4 regions of the Oerskovia jenensis genome follow, and region 4 is predicted to be linked to each of the others. Evidence: riboswitches for the same ligand, from Rfam matches in the RefSeq annotation. Region 4 holds a riboswitch; each other region holds the start of a gene.
The links. A riboswitch is a leader RNA that binds a small molecule or an ion and turns the genes downstream of it on or off. The one in region 4 is predicted to bind S-adenosylmethionine.
Positions count from the first base shown of each region.

Region 1 (3,200 bases), 2.2 Mb from region 4:
CCACCGGGTCGTCGTCAAGATCGGCTCGTCCTCGCTCACCGGACCCGACGGGCACCTCAGCGTCCCGGCCCTCCACGCGCTCGTCGACGTCATCGCCGCGCGGCACGCCGCGGGTGGACAGGTCGTGCTCGTGACGTCGGGGGCGATCGCTGCGGGGATCGGCCCGCTCGGCCTGAGCGCGCGACCACGCGACCTCGCCACGGCCCAGGCCGCGGCCTCGGTGGGGCAGGGGCTCCTGGTCGCCCGGTACGCGCAGGCGTTCGCCGAGTACGGCATCCGCGTGGGCCAGGTGCTCCTCACGGCCGAGGACACCATCCGCCGGGGGCACTACCGCAACGCCCAGCGCTCGCTCGAACGCCTGCTCGACCTGGGGATCGTGCCCGTCGTCAACGAGAACGACGCGGTCGCGACGGACGAGATCCGCTTCGGGGACAACGACCGCCTCGCGGCCCTGGTCTCGCACCTGGTCCGCGCCGACGCGATGGTCCTGCTGACCGACGTCGACGGCCTGTACGACGGTCCGCCCTCGCGGCCCGGTACCCAGCGCATCCGCGAGGTGCACTCCGCGCTCGACCTCGAGGGCATCGAGGTCACGGGCCGGGGCAGCTCGATCGGGACGGGCGGCATGCTGACCAAGCTCGAGTCGGTGCGCATCGCGACCGGATCGGGCATCCCCGTCGTGCTGACCAAGGCCGCGCACGCCGAGGGCGCGCTCGCGGGGCGCGAGGTCGGGACCTGGTTCGCCGTGACGGGCAAGCGCACCACGCGCCGGCGCCTGTGGCTCGCGCACGCGGCCCGCACTCGCGGACGCCTCGAGCTCGACGCGGGGGCCGTCGCCGCGGTGCTGGCCGGACGTGCGTCGCTGCTGCCCGCGGGGGTCGTCGGGGTCACGGGCGACTTCGACGCGGGCGACCCCGTCGAGCTCGTCGCCCCCGACGGGCGCGTGATCGCGCGCGGCCTCGTGGCCTTCGACTCGAGCGACATCCCCGGCCTCCTGGGACGTTCGACCCACGAGCTGCGCGACAAGCTGGGCGAGGGGTACGACCGCGAGATCGTGCACCGTGACGACCTGGTGCTCGTCGGCCGCAAGCGCAAGGCGTCCTGAGCGGGGTTCGCCGCGCCTGGGCGCCCTGCCGCACGACTCCCTGACGGGGCTCGGCGACCCGTCACGGGTCACCGGGCCCCGTCTCGCACCCCCCTGGCGTCTCACCGTGTGGGACGGCGCTCTCACCCCTTGACTCCTCGCCCTCGGGGGGCTTTCCTGTGCGGCAGGTGAAGAGCGCCAGTGCCAAGACCCGGCTCGCTGGCCAGCAACCCTTCGACGTGACGGGGTGCTCCGGGTGGTACCTGACCGCGACCCGTCGGGCGCGGTAAGCACGCGGTAGGCACACGGAGGAACGGACGATGCGCGCACCCGGCACGGAGCAGGAGCACGACCGCAGGGCGGTCCGCCACCTCGACGGCCCCCGGCTCCTCGTCCCCTGTTGTCGCTGACACCCGGCTGAACCCAGGTCGCACCTGACGCGCGGGCGAGACCCCCGCGTCGACCACGTCCCCACCTTCGCCGTCCCCTGACGGCCCCCACCGCCGCGCACCGTGAGCAGGCGTCGACCCGACGCACCCACGGTCCGTCGGCGACCCCTGCGCGCCGCCGGCCCTGCCGGTCGCGCGGCGCGCACGACCGAAGGAGCACCTCTCGCATGTCCCTCTCGACCAGGCCCACGGGCCCCGGCGGCCGCACGGCCCCGTCCCGCCGCGCACTCGCCGCGGCCTCCCTCGCCACGACGGCGCTCCTGCTCGGGGCGTGCGGCTCCGGTGACGGCGGCGCGGCGGACGGCACGTCCCCCGGCCCGACGGCGGAGCCCGTCCCGGGCGGCAACCTCACCTTCGCGGTCACGGTCGACTCGCACTGCATCGACCCGCAGCAGGTCGGGAACAACGACGCGATCGCCTCGGCCCGTCAGACCGTGGCCTCGCTCACCGCGCAGGACCCCGACACGGGCGAGATCCTGCCCTGGCTCGCCGAGAGCTGGGAGGTCGACGCGGACGCGACGAGCTTCACGTTCACGCTCCGGGAGGGACCGACGTTCGCCGACGGCACGCCGATCGACGCGGCCGCGGTCAAGACGAACTTCGACAAGATCGTCGAGCTGGGCGCAGCGGCCTCGCTCGGCTCGGCCTACCTCGTGGGGTACGAGGGGACCACGGTCGTGGACCCCCGCACCGTGCGGGTCGACTTCTCGGCACCCAGCGCGCAGTTCCTCCAGGCGTCCTCGACCTTCTCGCTCGGGCTGCTCTCGCCCGCGTCGGCCGCGCTGAGCGTCGAGGACCGGTGCGCCGGGAAGTTCGTGGGCTCCGGACCGTTCGCGGTGAGGTCGTACACGTTCGACCAGGAGGTCGTGCTCGAGAAGGTCGCCGGGTACGACTGGGCCTCCGAGGCGGACGACCACACGGGCGAGGCGTACCTCGACACCGTGACCGTGAAGTTCGTGCCCGAGGCCAGCGTGCGCACCGGCAGCCTGCTCTCGGGGCAGATCGACGCGACCGCGGCCATCAGCACGGTCGACCTGCCGCAGTTCGACGGCAACGGTTTCTGGCTCGCGTACCGGGCGAACCCGGGTGTCGTCTTCAACCTCTTCCCCAACGAGTCCCGTCCGCTCGCCGCCGACCCGGCGGTGCGGCAGGCGATCAGCAAGGGCATCGACCGCGAGGAGATCGCCGCGACCCTGCTGACCCCGCAGGACGAGCCCGCGACGAGCGTGCTGTCGCACTCGACCCCGCTGTGGGCCGACGTCTCGGACGACCTGGCGTACGACCCGGACGGCGCAGAGAAGCTCCTCGACGACGCGGGCTGGGTCGAGGGTGCCGACGGCGTGCGGGTCAAGGACGGGCAGCGCCTGTCCACCACGGTCACGTTCTGGCAGGTGGCCGAGCCGCTCGAGCTCGTCCAGCAGCAGCTCGCGAAGATCGGCGTGGACCTCCAGCTCAAGCAGGTCACGGTCGCCGAGTCCACCGAGCTCAAGAAGTCCGGGGACTTCGACTTCGACTACTACAACCTGACGCGCTCGGACCCCGACGTGCTGCGCACGATCTTCTCGGCCAACGCGCGCAACATCAACAAGCGGGCCCCCGAGGAGGTCGACGACCTGCTCGACCGCTCGGCGGCGTCGACCGACCCGGCCGAGCGGCAGGAGCTCGTG
Region 1 is NZ_JAFBBO010000001.1:4,174,402-4,177,601, forward strand. Features, by position in the region: gene proB (glutamate 5-kinase) at 1-1,105, shown strand, start outside; SAM riboswitch class IV at 1,272-1,383, shown strand; gene JOD49_RS18635 (ABC transporter substrate-binding protein) at 1,701-3,200, shown strand, end outside.
Region 1: it holds a riboswitch for S-adenosylmethionine, as region 4 does, so the genes downstream of both, JOD49_RS18635 (ABC transporter substrate-binding protein) here and JOD49_RS08975 (rhodanese-like domain-containing protein) in region 4, are expected to answer to the same signal.

Region 2 (3,200 bases), 420 kb from region 4:
GAAGCGGAACGGTGTGGACTCGCTGATCTCGGGGACCAGGTAGTGGTAGTTCGTGTCGAACCACTTGGTCATCTCGAGCGGGGCGTCCTCACCGGCGCCGCGCGCGACCGTGAAGTAGCCCGCGAGGTCCAGCGCGCCCTTCTCGTCGGTGAGCGACGCGAAGCGCGACGGGACCGCCCCGAGGAGAGCGACGACGTCGAGCACCTGGTCGTAGTACGAGAACGAGCCGGGCACGGCGCCCGACGAGGCGTCGAGGCCCAGGTCGACGAGACGCTGGGCGGCCGCGACGCGCAGCGCCGAGGCCGTGGCCTCGAGCTCGTCGGCCGTGGAGCGCCCGGCCCAGAAGGACTCGACGGCCTTCTTGAGCTCGCGGCGCGGGCCGATGCGGGGGTAGCCGAGGACGGAACCGGAGGGGAACGTGGGTGCACTCATGGTGATTACCTCTGAACTGGTCAGACCGAGGGCCCGCCCAGGGCGGGCTCGGCGGAGGGAAGGGGAGTGCCGGAGACCCACGGCCCGCTGGCCAGGTCGGGGGTGCGGGACGAGACGCTGCTCGCGTCCCCCGCTACCCCACCGCCGAGGTTGACTCCCTCGAGCAGGTCTAGAGCGGCTTGGTGCTTGTTGAACGTGTAGATGTGGAGGCCGGGCGCGCCGGCCGCGAGGACCTGGCGCGCGAGCTCGACCGAGTGCCGGATACCCAGCCTGTGGCGTGCGTCCGGGTCCTGCTCGGCCTCGAGGGCCTCGACGACGCGGCGCGGTGCCGGGACGCCAGTGAGCTCCTCGACGCGTGCGAGGCGGGCCGGGTCCGTCATGGGCAGCAGGCCCGCGAGGATCGGGATGGTCACCCCGGCGGCGCGCGCCTCGGCGACGAAGTCGATGTAGGACGACGCCTCGTAGAAGAGCTGCGTGATCGCGAAGTCCGCTCCGGCCTGCTGCTTCTGCCAGAGGCGGCGCACCTCCTGGGTGCGGCTCGTGCCCGCGGCGAGGTTCCCGTCGGGGAACGTCGCGACCGCGATGGTCAGGGGGCGGGCCGCGCCGCGCAGCGCGACGCTCGGGCTCGCGGCGCAGCGCGCGGCCTCGACCTCGCGCAGCAGGGCCACGAGCTCGGTGCTGGACCGCACGCCGTCCTCGGCGGGGCGCCAGTCGGGCTGGTCGCGCGGAGGGTCCCCGCGCAGGGCGAGGAAGCTGCGCACACCGGCGTCGAGGAAGTCCGTGATGACGTCCTCGACGTCCTCGCGCGAGGCGCCCACGCAGGTCAGGTGCGCGATGGGCAGCACGGGCGTGCCGTGCAGGAGCTGGCTGATGACGCGGCGCGAGGTCTCGCGGTCCGTGCCGGCCGCGCCGTACGTGACCGACACGAAGTCCGGGGACGTCGCGACGAGCCGCCGCGCCGTCTCCCAGAACTTGGGGGCGGCGTCGGGGCGGCGCGGGGGCATGAGCTCGAACGACACCGTGGGTCGCGGTGCCTCGTGCCCGAAGTGCCCCAGGTCGACGATGCTCATCGTGCGACCGCCGGGAGGGGCGTGCCGACGGTGGCCACGAAGGCCGAACGGGTGGTGCGCGGGACCCCGGTACGGTGCGGGGTTGCGCAGAAGGATGCCTCGGTCATGAATCGCTCCATCGAACCTGGCTGTAGCACCCGTACCCGCGGGAGGCTTCCGTTGGGGGGTTGCTGCGGTGTCAACGAGCCAGGACTCTCGACCGCTCTGGATGGTGGTGACGATCGTAGGGGGAATCCATGATGCGAGCCAGTATCTGCTCGAAGCGTGAGACGGAAGGGTCTGGCGTCGGGGAGTCGACTCGTCTCGCGGTGTGCGCGCGCCCCGGCGGACCCTTCGTCGGGCCGACCGGTGTCCTTACAACCTACGCCCGTCTCCCGCCCAGCGGCCTGTGACATACGGGCTGGTCGCCGCGGCGGATGGGCGTTCGGACGACGCGGGCAATACCCTGGCGGATATGGACACCGAAGAACGTCTGGCCGTCTTCCTCGACTACGACAACCTCGCGCTGGGCGCGCGCGACCACCTGGGCGGGATGACCTTCGACTTCAAGCCGATCGCCGACGCGTTGGCCGCGCGCGGCCGTGTCGTCGTCCGCCGTGCCTACGCCGACTGGTCGTACTTCGACGAGGACCGCCGCTCCCTGACCCGTCACCAGGTCGAGCTCATCGAGATGCCCCAGCGCATGGGGGCCTCGCGCAAGAACGCGGCCGACATCAAGATGGTCGTCGACGCGATCGAGATGGCCTTCGAGCGTGAGTACATCTCTACCTTCGTCATGTGTACGGGCGACAGCGACTTCTCCCCCCTCGTGCACAAGCTGCGTGAGCTCAACAAGCGCGTCATCGGGATCGGCGTCGAGAACTCGACGTCCAAGCTGCTGCCGGCGGCGTGCGACGAGTTCCTCTTCTACGACCGCCTCGAGGGCGTCGAGATCCCGGACGAGCCCGTCGAGCGCAAGCGCTCCTCGAACAGCTCGAACCGGAGCGGGACCCGCAAGTCGTACGGCCGCTCCACGGGCTCCTCGGGCTCCTCGGGCAAGGCCGCAGCCGTTCCTGCGCCCGAGGCCGTGACCCCGCCCCCGGCCGCCGACGCCACGGCACCGACCGCCGAGAGCGCGCCCGAGCCGACCTCCGTCCCGCTGGACGTCGAGGCCGAGCTCGAGTCCGCCGTCGGGCACGGGGCCTCCTCGGCCTCCGAGGACGAGGACCTCGCGGTCCTCGTCGCGCAGACCCTCGCGGACCTGTCGAGCTCGTCGAGCGGGGCCGTCGTCGCCTCGACGCTCAAGCGCACGCTGCTCCGCAAGGACCCCACCTTCAGCGAGGCCGACTACGGCTTCCGCAACTTCGGCGAGTTCCTGCGCTACCTCGAGGAGCGCGGCGTCGTACAGCTCAGCGCGGGCCCCGCGACGGGCGACCCCGAGGTCTCGCTGCCCGAGCGCGGGCACGCCGGGGACGACTTCGCGCTGCTGCGCACGGTCGTGGGCGAGCAGGGCGACTCGGTGCCCCTGTCCGGCCTCAAGAACCAGCTCCGCAAGAAGCGCCCCGACTTCAGCGAGAAGGCGCTCGGCTACCGCAGCTTCCTCCAGTTCTGCAAGGCCGCGCAGACCGCGGGCGCGATCGACCTGCGCTGGGACGACGACGCCGACGACTACCTCGTGTCGGTCGCGACGCGCTGAACCTCCGTCCCGTGAGGGCACGC
Region 2 is NZ_JAFBBO010000001.1:2,415,580-2,418,779, reverse strand. Features, by position in the region: gene metE (5-methyltetrahydropteroyltriglutamate--homocysteine S-methyltransferase) at 1-432, opposite strand, end outside; gene JOD49_RS10825 (methylenetetrahydrofolate reductase) at 453-1,502, opposite strand; SAM riboswitch class I at 1,615-1,717, opposite strand; gene JOD49_RS10820 (NYN domain-containing protein) at 1,957-3,177, shown strand.
Region 2: it holds a riboswitch for S-adenosylmethionine, as region 4 does, so the genes downstream of both, JOD49_RS10825 (methylenetetrahydrofolate reductase) here and JOD49_RS08975 (rhodanese-like domain-containing protein) in region 4, are expected to answer to the same signal.

Region 3 (3,200 bases), 340 kb from region 4:
CTCGCGCGCCTTCGGCACGTTCGTCGACCAGACCGAGAAGGTCTACGACGCCGCGATCGACCCCGACGGGGTGGGCAACGAGCTCAACGTGGGGTGGGACCTGGTCCTCGCGCAGGGTGACGTGCTGGGGGTTCGCGCCACGACGTACGCCTTCACGGGCGGGGCGAACGGCGAGGTCGGCGCGCAGACGTTCTACACCGACATCCCGCGTGCCACCACGACGTGGTCGTCGGACCTCTTCACGGCCGACGGCCGCAAGCAGGCCGCGCAGTGGGTCGACGCCTCGCTCGACGCCGCGGGGCTCGGGTTCGAGGACCCCGTGCCCGCCGCGGAGGACACGTTCCGGGACGTCCGTCTGGGGCCCGACGGCGCCGCGACCCTGGTCTTCTCCCCCGGCCTCGTCTCGGCCCGCTCGGACGGCGAGCTGGCGGTGCGCATCGAGCCCGACGCGACGCGCACGGTCCTGTCCGCGGTCGGGAAGCAGATCGCGGACGCCGCGGCGAGCGGCACCCCGTTCACGGGGATCGCGCCGCCCCCGGTCGAGCCGCCGCCCGTGACGACCCAGCCCGTCCCGCCGGCGTCCCCCGGTGCCCCGGACTGCTCGGTGCTCAGCTGCGTGGCGCTGACCTTCGACGACGGTCCGGGCAAGCACACGTCCCGCCTGCTCGACACCCTCGCCGAGAAGCAGGTCAAGGCCACGTTCTTCCTCGTCGGCCGCTCGGTCGGCACGCACCCTGACGTGGTTCGCCGCGAGGTCGCGGAAGGGCACGTCGTGGGGAACCACACCTGGTCCCACCCGGATCTCTCGAAGCTCGGCACGGACCAGATCACCGACGAGCTCACGTCGACGGCGGACGCGGTCGAGGCCGCGTCGGGTGTCCGACCGACCCTCGTGCGCCCTCCGTACGGCGCCACGAGCGACACTGTGACGAGTGTCCTCTCCCAGCGCAACGAGCCGTCGATCCTGTGGAACGTGGACACCGAGGACTGGAAGAACAAGGACTCGGTCCAGACCTCGGAACGGGCCCTCGCAGGCGTGCGACCTGGGGCTATCCTGCTGATGCACGACATCCACGCCTCGACCGTGGACGCCGTCCCGGGCATCGTGGACGGCCTGCGGGCCGCCGGCTACACGCTCGTGACCGTGCCCGATTTGCTCGGCCCTGACCTGGTTGGCGGGCATGCGTACTTCAATCGTTAGCATCAGGGCTAGCACAGTCGGGGTAACCCCTGTACCGTAGCCGGTGAGATTGCAGTGCCTCGCTTGTCCTTGCGCAACGGCCCCATGCCACCGCGAACCTTGTTACCCAAGAGTTGACGACGAACACCGTGATGTTCGGCTCCAGATCATGGAGCTGTTTGAAACTCTAGAAGGAGATCCCCATGGCATTGGGAACCGTGAAGTGGTTCAACGGCGAAAAGGGCTACGGCTTCATCGCACCTGAGGACGGCAGCGCCGACGTGTTCGCGCACTACTCCGCCATCCAGACGCAGGGCTTCCGCTCGCTCGAGGAGAACCAGCGCGTCGAGTTCGACGTGACGCAGGGCCCCAAGGGCCCGCAGGCGGAGAACATCCGCCCGCTCTGATCTCACTCGCCTCCGGGCGTAGCTGATCATTGAACGAGTGCCCCCGACCGGTTCGCCGGTCGGGGGCACTCGTGCGTCCAGGACCAGGTACCCCTGTGCCCGGTCGGTGACGCCGTGGTAGAACTGAGAACGGTCCAGAGGACCAGCGAACCGCCCTCCGGCGTGCTGGTCCGGCAACCGCGCGACGCGCACGGTGCTCCCGGAGGAAGACCCGCCCCCACGATCGTGGGGGAAGAGCGAGGCCCGACGCCGTAGGGCGCCTCCTCGTGCCCCTCGCCCGGGGACCGTCCCGGGTGCGTACCGGCACGGAGGCGAGCTCCGCCGTCGGGCACGGAGAGAAGGAGCACCATGGCCGAGCGCGTCATGGAACGCCGGGCGACGGTCGTCGCCTGCACCCCGTCCGTCGTGTGCCGACAGTTCGACCCCGGCCACCTCCTCCACGACGTCCACGGGCGCATGCTCCGCAACCGGCCCTGGGGCTGGCGCGAGGGCGTCGTGCTCGCGGTGCGGGCGCGCGACGGGGGCGAGGAGGTCGTCGTCGAGTACGCGACGGGCGAGGGAGCGTGCCGGGTGTGGCACCACACGGGGCTCGACCTCGACCCCGGCACCACCGTGCGCGTGCACGAGCAGTACCACGCGCTCGAGCTCGCGGGGCGGGCGCTCAACGTCCGGCTCCTGGGTGGGGTGGGCAGCGTGCCGGAGCCCGCGCCTCGCTGACTGCGTGACTCTTCTGCGACTCGCCGGGCGCCTCTCCGCCGAACCATGCACCCGGCGGAACGTGCCGGCCGGCCGCCACGTTGAACCGGTGAGGGCGTCCGCCCTCGACGGTTCGACCAGAAGGACACGCTCATGGGATTCCTCGACCGCCTCCTCGGCCGCACTCCGCAGGACGAGGGGACGCCGCGCCGCCACGCGACCTACGACGGCCACGAATCCCCCGTGTACGGCACCCCTCCCCCCGCTCCGACGGGTCCGGGGCGCAGCGAGGACGACGTCGCGATCGACCGCTACCGCTACCTGCTGCGCACGGCTCCCCCCGAGGCCGTCGAGCAGGCTCACGCCGAGGCGTTCGAGCGGCTGACACCCGAGCAGCGGCGCCGGGTGCTGACCGACCTCGGCGAGAACCTGCCGCCCGCCGAGCGCGCGACCTCCGACGACCCGCAGTCGCTCGCCCGCATGGCCACCCGCGCCGAGATGCGCAACCCCGGCACGCTCGAGCGGTCGTTCGGCGGCAGGCAGGGCGGCCAGGGCGGACCGGGGATGGGCTCGATGATCGGGTCCAGCATGCTCGGCACCATCGCGGGCGTCGTGATCGGTTCAGCGGTCGCCAACATGCTGTTCGGCCCGATGTTCGGAGACCCGGCCGCGGACTTCGCCGGCGACGGCGGGACCTCGGGCGAGGGCGACCCCGGCGCGGCCGAGGCCGGCGGCGAGACGGACCCGGGAGCCGGCGACACGGGGGCCGGCGACAGCGGCGGCGGCGACTTCACCGAGGCAGGCGGCGACTTCGGCGGGTTCGGCGACTTCGGTGGTGGGGACTTCGGCGGCTTCGGGGACTTCTGAGTCCCTCGGCCGTCCAGGCCCGCTGAGTGCGGCGTGCGGCGGCACCACAC
Region 3 is NZ_JAFBBO010000001.1:2,338,753-2,341,952, forward strand. Features, by position in the region: gene JOD49_RS10515 (polysaccharide deacetylase family protein) at 1-1,201, shown strand, start outside; gene JOD49_RS10520 (cold-shock protein) at 1,384-1,587, shown strand; SAM riboswitch class IV at 1,719-1,830, shown strand; gene JOD49_RS10525 (hypothetical protein) at 1,936-2,304, shown strand; gene JOD49_RS10530 (hypothetical protein) at 2,437-3,150, shown strand.
Region 3: it holds a riboswitch for S-adenosylmethionine, as region 4 does, so the genes downstream of both, JOD49_RS10525 (hypothetical protein) here and JOD49_RS08975 (rhodanese-like domain-containing protein) in region 4, are expected to answer to the same signal.

Region 4 (3,200 bases):
CGACCGTCCCGCCACCGCTCTGCTGGGCCTTGGCGAGCTCGACCTGCGGGTGCGAGGCCAGGAACGGGTAGCGCACGGCCGTGACGCCGGGCAGGTCCTCGAGGGCGGTCGCGACCTGGAGGGCCGAGGCGTTCTGCGCCTTGACGCGCACCGAGAGGGTCTCGAGCCCCTTGACCAGGACCCACGCGTTGAACGCGCTGAGCGACGGGCCGGTGTTGCGGATGAAGGTCTGGACCGGTCCCTTGACGTACTCCTCGGAACCCAGGATCGCGCCGCCGAGCACGCGCCCCTGCCCGTCGATGTGCTTGGTCGCCGAGTACACGACGACGTCGGCGCCGAGCTCGAGCGGCTTCTGCAGCACGGGGGTCGCGAACACGTTGTCGAGCACGACGACCGCGCCTGCGGCGTGCGCGAGGTCGCTCACGCGGCGCACGTCGATCACGTCCTGCATGGGGTTGGACGGGGTCTCGAAGAAGACGACGTCCGCAGGGGTCGACAGCGCCTCCTCCCACTGCGACAGCACGTGGCCGTCGACGTAGTCGGTGCGCACGCCCCACTTGGCGAAGATCTCGTCGAAGATGACGAGCGACGAGCCGAAGAGCGCGCGGGCGGCGACGATGCGCGACCCGGCGCCGACCAGCGCCGCGAGCGAGGTGAAGACCGCCGACATGCCGGACGCCGTGGCGTAGCAGGCCTCGGCGCCCTCGATGAGGCGCAGCCGCTCCTCGAACGTGTGCACGGTCGGGTTGCCGTAGCGCGAGTAGATGAAGCGGTCGACCTCGCCCGTGAACGCGGCCTCCGCCTCCGCGGCGCTCCCGTAGACGTAGCCCTGCGTGAGGAAGAGCGCCTCGCTCGTCTCCTCGAAGTTGGAGCGGGCGTGGCCGCCGCGCACCGCGAGCGTGTCGGGACGGGCCGAGCGGGGCAGCGGGCCGCGGCCCGAGCCGCCAGGGACGCCGGCAGGGATGCGCAGGACGCCGTCCCCGTGCGCGGCGCTCACGACTGCTTCCAGGGGAGACCGGCTGCGCGCCAGCCGTCCGACCCGCGGTGGCCGGCGCCGTCGAGCGCTCCCTCGAAGCCCTCGAGGACGTTGTACGCGGGACCCAGCCCCGCGGCGGTGGCAGCCTTGGCGGCGCCGATCGAGCGGGCTCCCGAGCGGCACAGGAAGACGACCGGACGCTCAGGGCTCACCCCGGCCGCGGTGAGCTCCGCGACGAACGCCGGGTTGGGGCGGCCCGTGACGTCGACCCACTGGGCCAGGACGGGCTCGCGGCCGGTCGAGGCCAGGTCGGGGACCCCGACGAAGCGCCACTCGGCGTCGGTGCGCACGTCCACGAGGACGACGCTCGGGTCGCCCTGGAGAAGGGTCCACGCCTGCTGGGGCGTGATGTCGCCGGCGTAGCCGTCGGCGGGCCGGGCGTCGGGGACCGGGGCAGCGGTCGCGCGGTCAGGGACACTCATGGTGATCCTCCATCGGTCGTGGCGGTAGCACCCTCGCCCGTTGCCGGGGGGTTGCTGCGGCGTCATCGTGCCAAGTCACTCAGCCGCTCTGGATGGTTGCGTCGGATCGTACGCCACCGTGCCCACAAGATGGAACGGTCGTCTCGCAGGGTGGTCGGGTAGGTTCCTGCGCATGAGCCATCTCCCCGAACCGGACCGCGAGGTAGAGGACTCCCGTCGAGACGGAGGACCAGGGGCCTCTACCTCGACGCAAGCCCTCTACCCCGAGGCGCCCGACCAGGCCGAGGAGCCCCTGGCCGGGGGGAACTCGACGACGGTCGTGCGGCGCGGCGACACCGTCCGCCGGACCGCAGGTCCCTGGACGCCCACGATCCAGGCGCTCCTGCGGCACCTGCGAGCACAGGGCGTCACCGGGGTGCCCGAGCCGCTCGGGACGGACGAGCAGGGGCGCGAGGTGCTGTCCTTCCTCCCCGGTGACGTCGCGCACTACCCGCTGCCCGAGTGGGTCTGGGACGAGTCGGTGCTCCGGGACGCGGGCGCGCTGCTGCGGCGCGTGCACGACGCGAGCGTCGGGTTCCTCGACACACGCACCGCGGCGCCCGTCTGGCAGACCGCACCGCACGAGCCCGCCGAGGTCGTGTGCCACAACGACGTCGCCCCGTACAACATGGTCTTCCGCGACGGAACCCTCGTGGGGCTCATCGACTTCGACACCGCGAGCCCCGGCCCCCGGATCTGGGACCTGGCCTACCTCGGCTACCGGCTCGCGCCCCTCGTGGCGGACGCAGGGGACTCGGAGGGGAGCGACGTCGTCGGGCGGCTGGACTCGTTGGCACGACTCGACGTGCTGGTCGCCGCCTACGGGATGCCGTACTCGCGACGTGAGGTCCTGACCACCGTGGTCGCGCGGCTCCACGAGCTCGCGGCGTTCACGGACGAGCGGGCGTCCGTGACCGGACGCGACGACTTCCGGGAGCACGCCGCCATGTACCGGGCCGATGCGCGTTACATCGCGGCGCTCGCAGCGACCGCGCGCACCTGACCTCCTGACCTACCCGCGCTGCTGAGAGACCGCCGTGCCCATCATCCGAGACGCCGTGCCCACCGGTTGACATGCTCCGGGCGCCTCGACCATCCTGGACACCAGGTCATGAGTGCCAGCGCAAAGCCCCGGTTTGCTGGCCGGCAACCCTCCTCCGCGGTGGGGTGCCCCGGGTGACGACCAGGTCCCTCTCTACCTGGAGGGGGGCAAGCGCGGAGGGGCCGGCAGGGCGAACTCCGACGACCACCGGAGGACGTGCCATGAGCGCACACGCAGTCATCGAAGCCCCCATCTCGTGTGCCGTGCTGCCCGTCGTGGGCAGCGACACCCTGGTCCCCCTCGTCGACGGGCGCAGCGTCCCGTACGCGAACCTCGACGTCGCGGCCTCGGCCCCGGCGCTCCAGGTCGTGGCCGACCGGGTCAACGAGGTCCTGCCGCTGTACGCGAGCGTGCACCGCGGCGCGGGCTACCTCTCCCAGGTGTCGACGGCCCTCTACGAGGCCGCTCGCCAGACGATCGGCGCGTTCGTCGGCGCGCGCGAGGACGACGTCACGATCGTCACGCGCAACACCACGGACTCGCTCAACCTCCTCGCGGGCTGCGTCCCGGCCCAGGCCGACGGCTCGCCGGGCCGCGTGCTCGTCCTCGACGTCGAGCACCACGCGAACCTCCTGCCCTGGCAGCGCACGGGGGGCGCCAC
Region 4 is NZ_JAFBBO010000001.1:1,997,429-2,000,628, reverse strand. Features, by position in the region: gene JOD49_RS08980 (O-succinylhomoserine sulfhydrylase) at 1-970, opposite strand, end outside; gene JOD49_RS08975 (rhodanese-like domain-containing protein) at 994-1,458, opposite strand; SAM riboswitch class I at 1,465-1,557, opposite strand; gene JOD49_RS08970 (phosphotransferase enzyme family protein) at 1,631-2,500, shown strand; SAM riboswitch class IV at 2,605-2,719, shown strand; gene JOD49_RS08965 (aminotransferase class V-fold PLP-dependent enzyme) at 2,761-3,200, shown strand, end outside.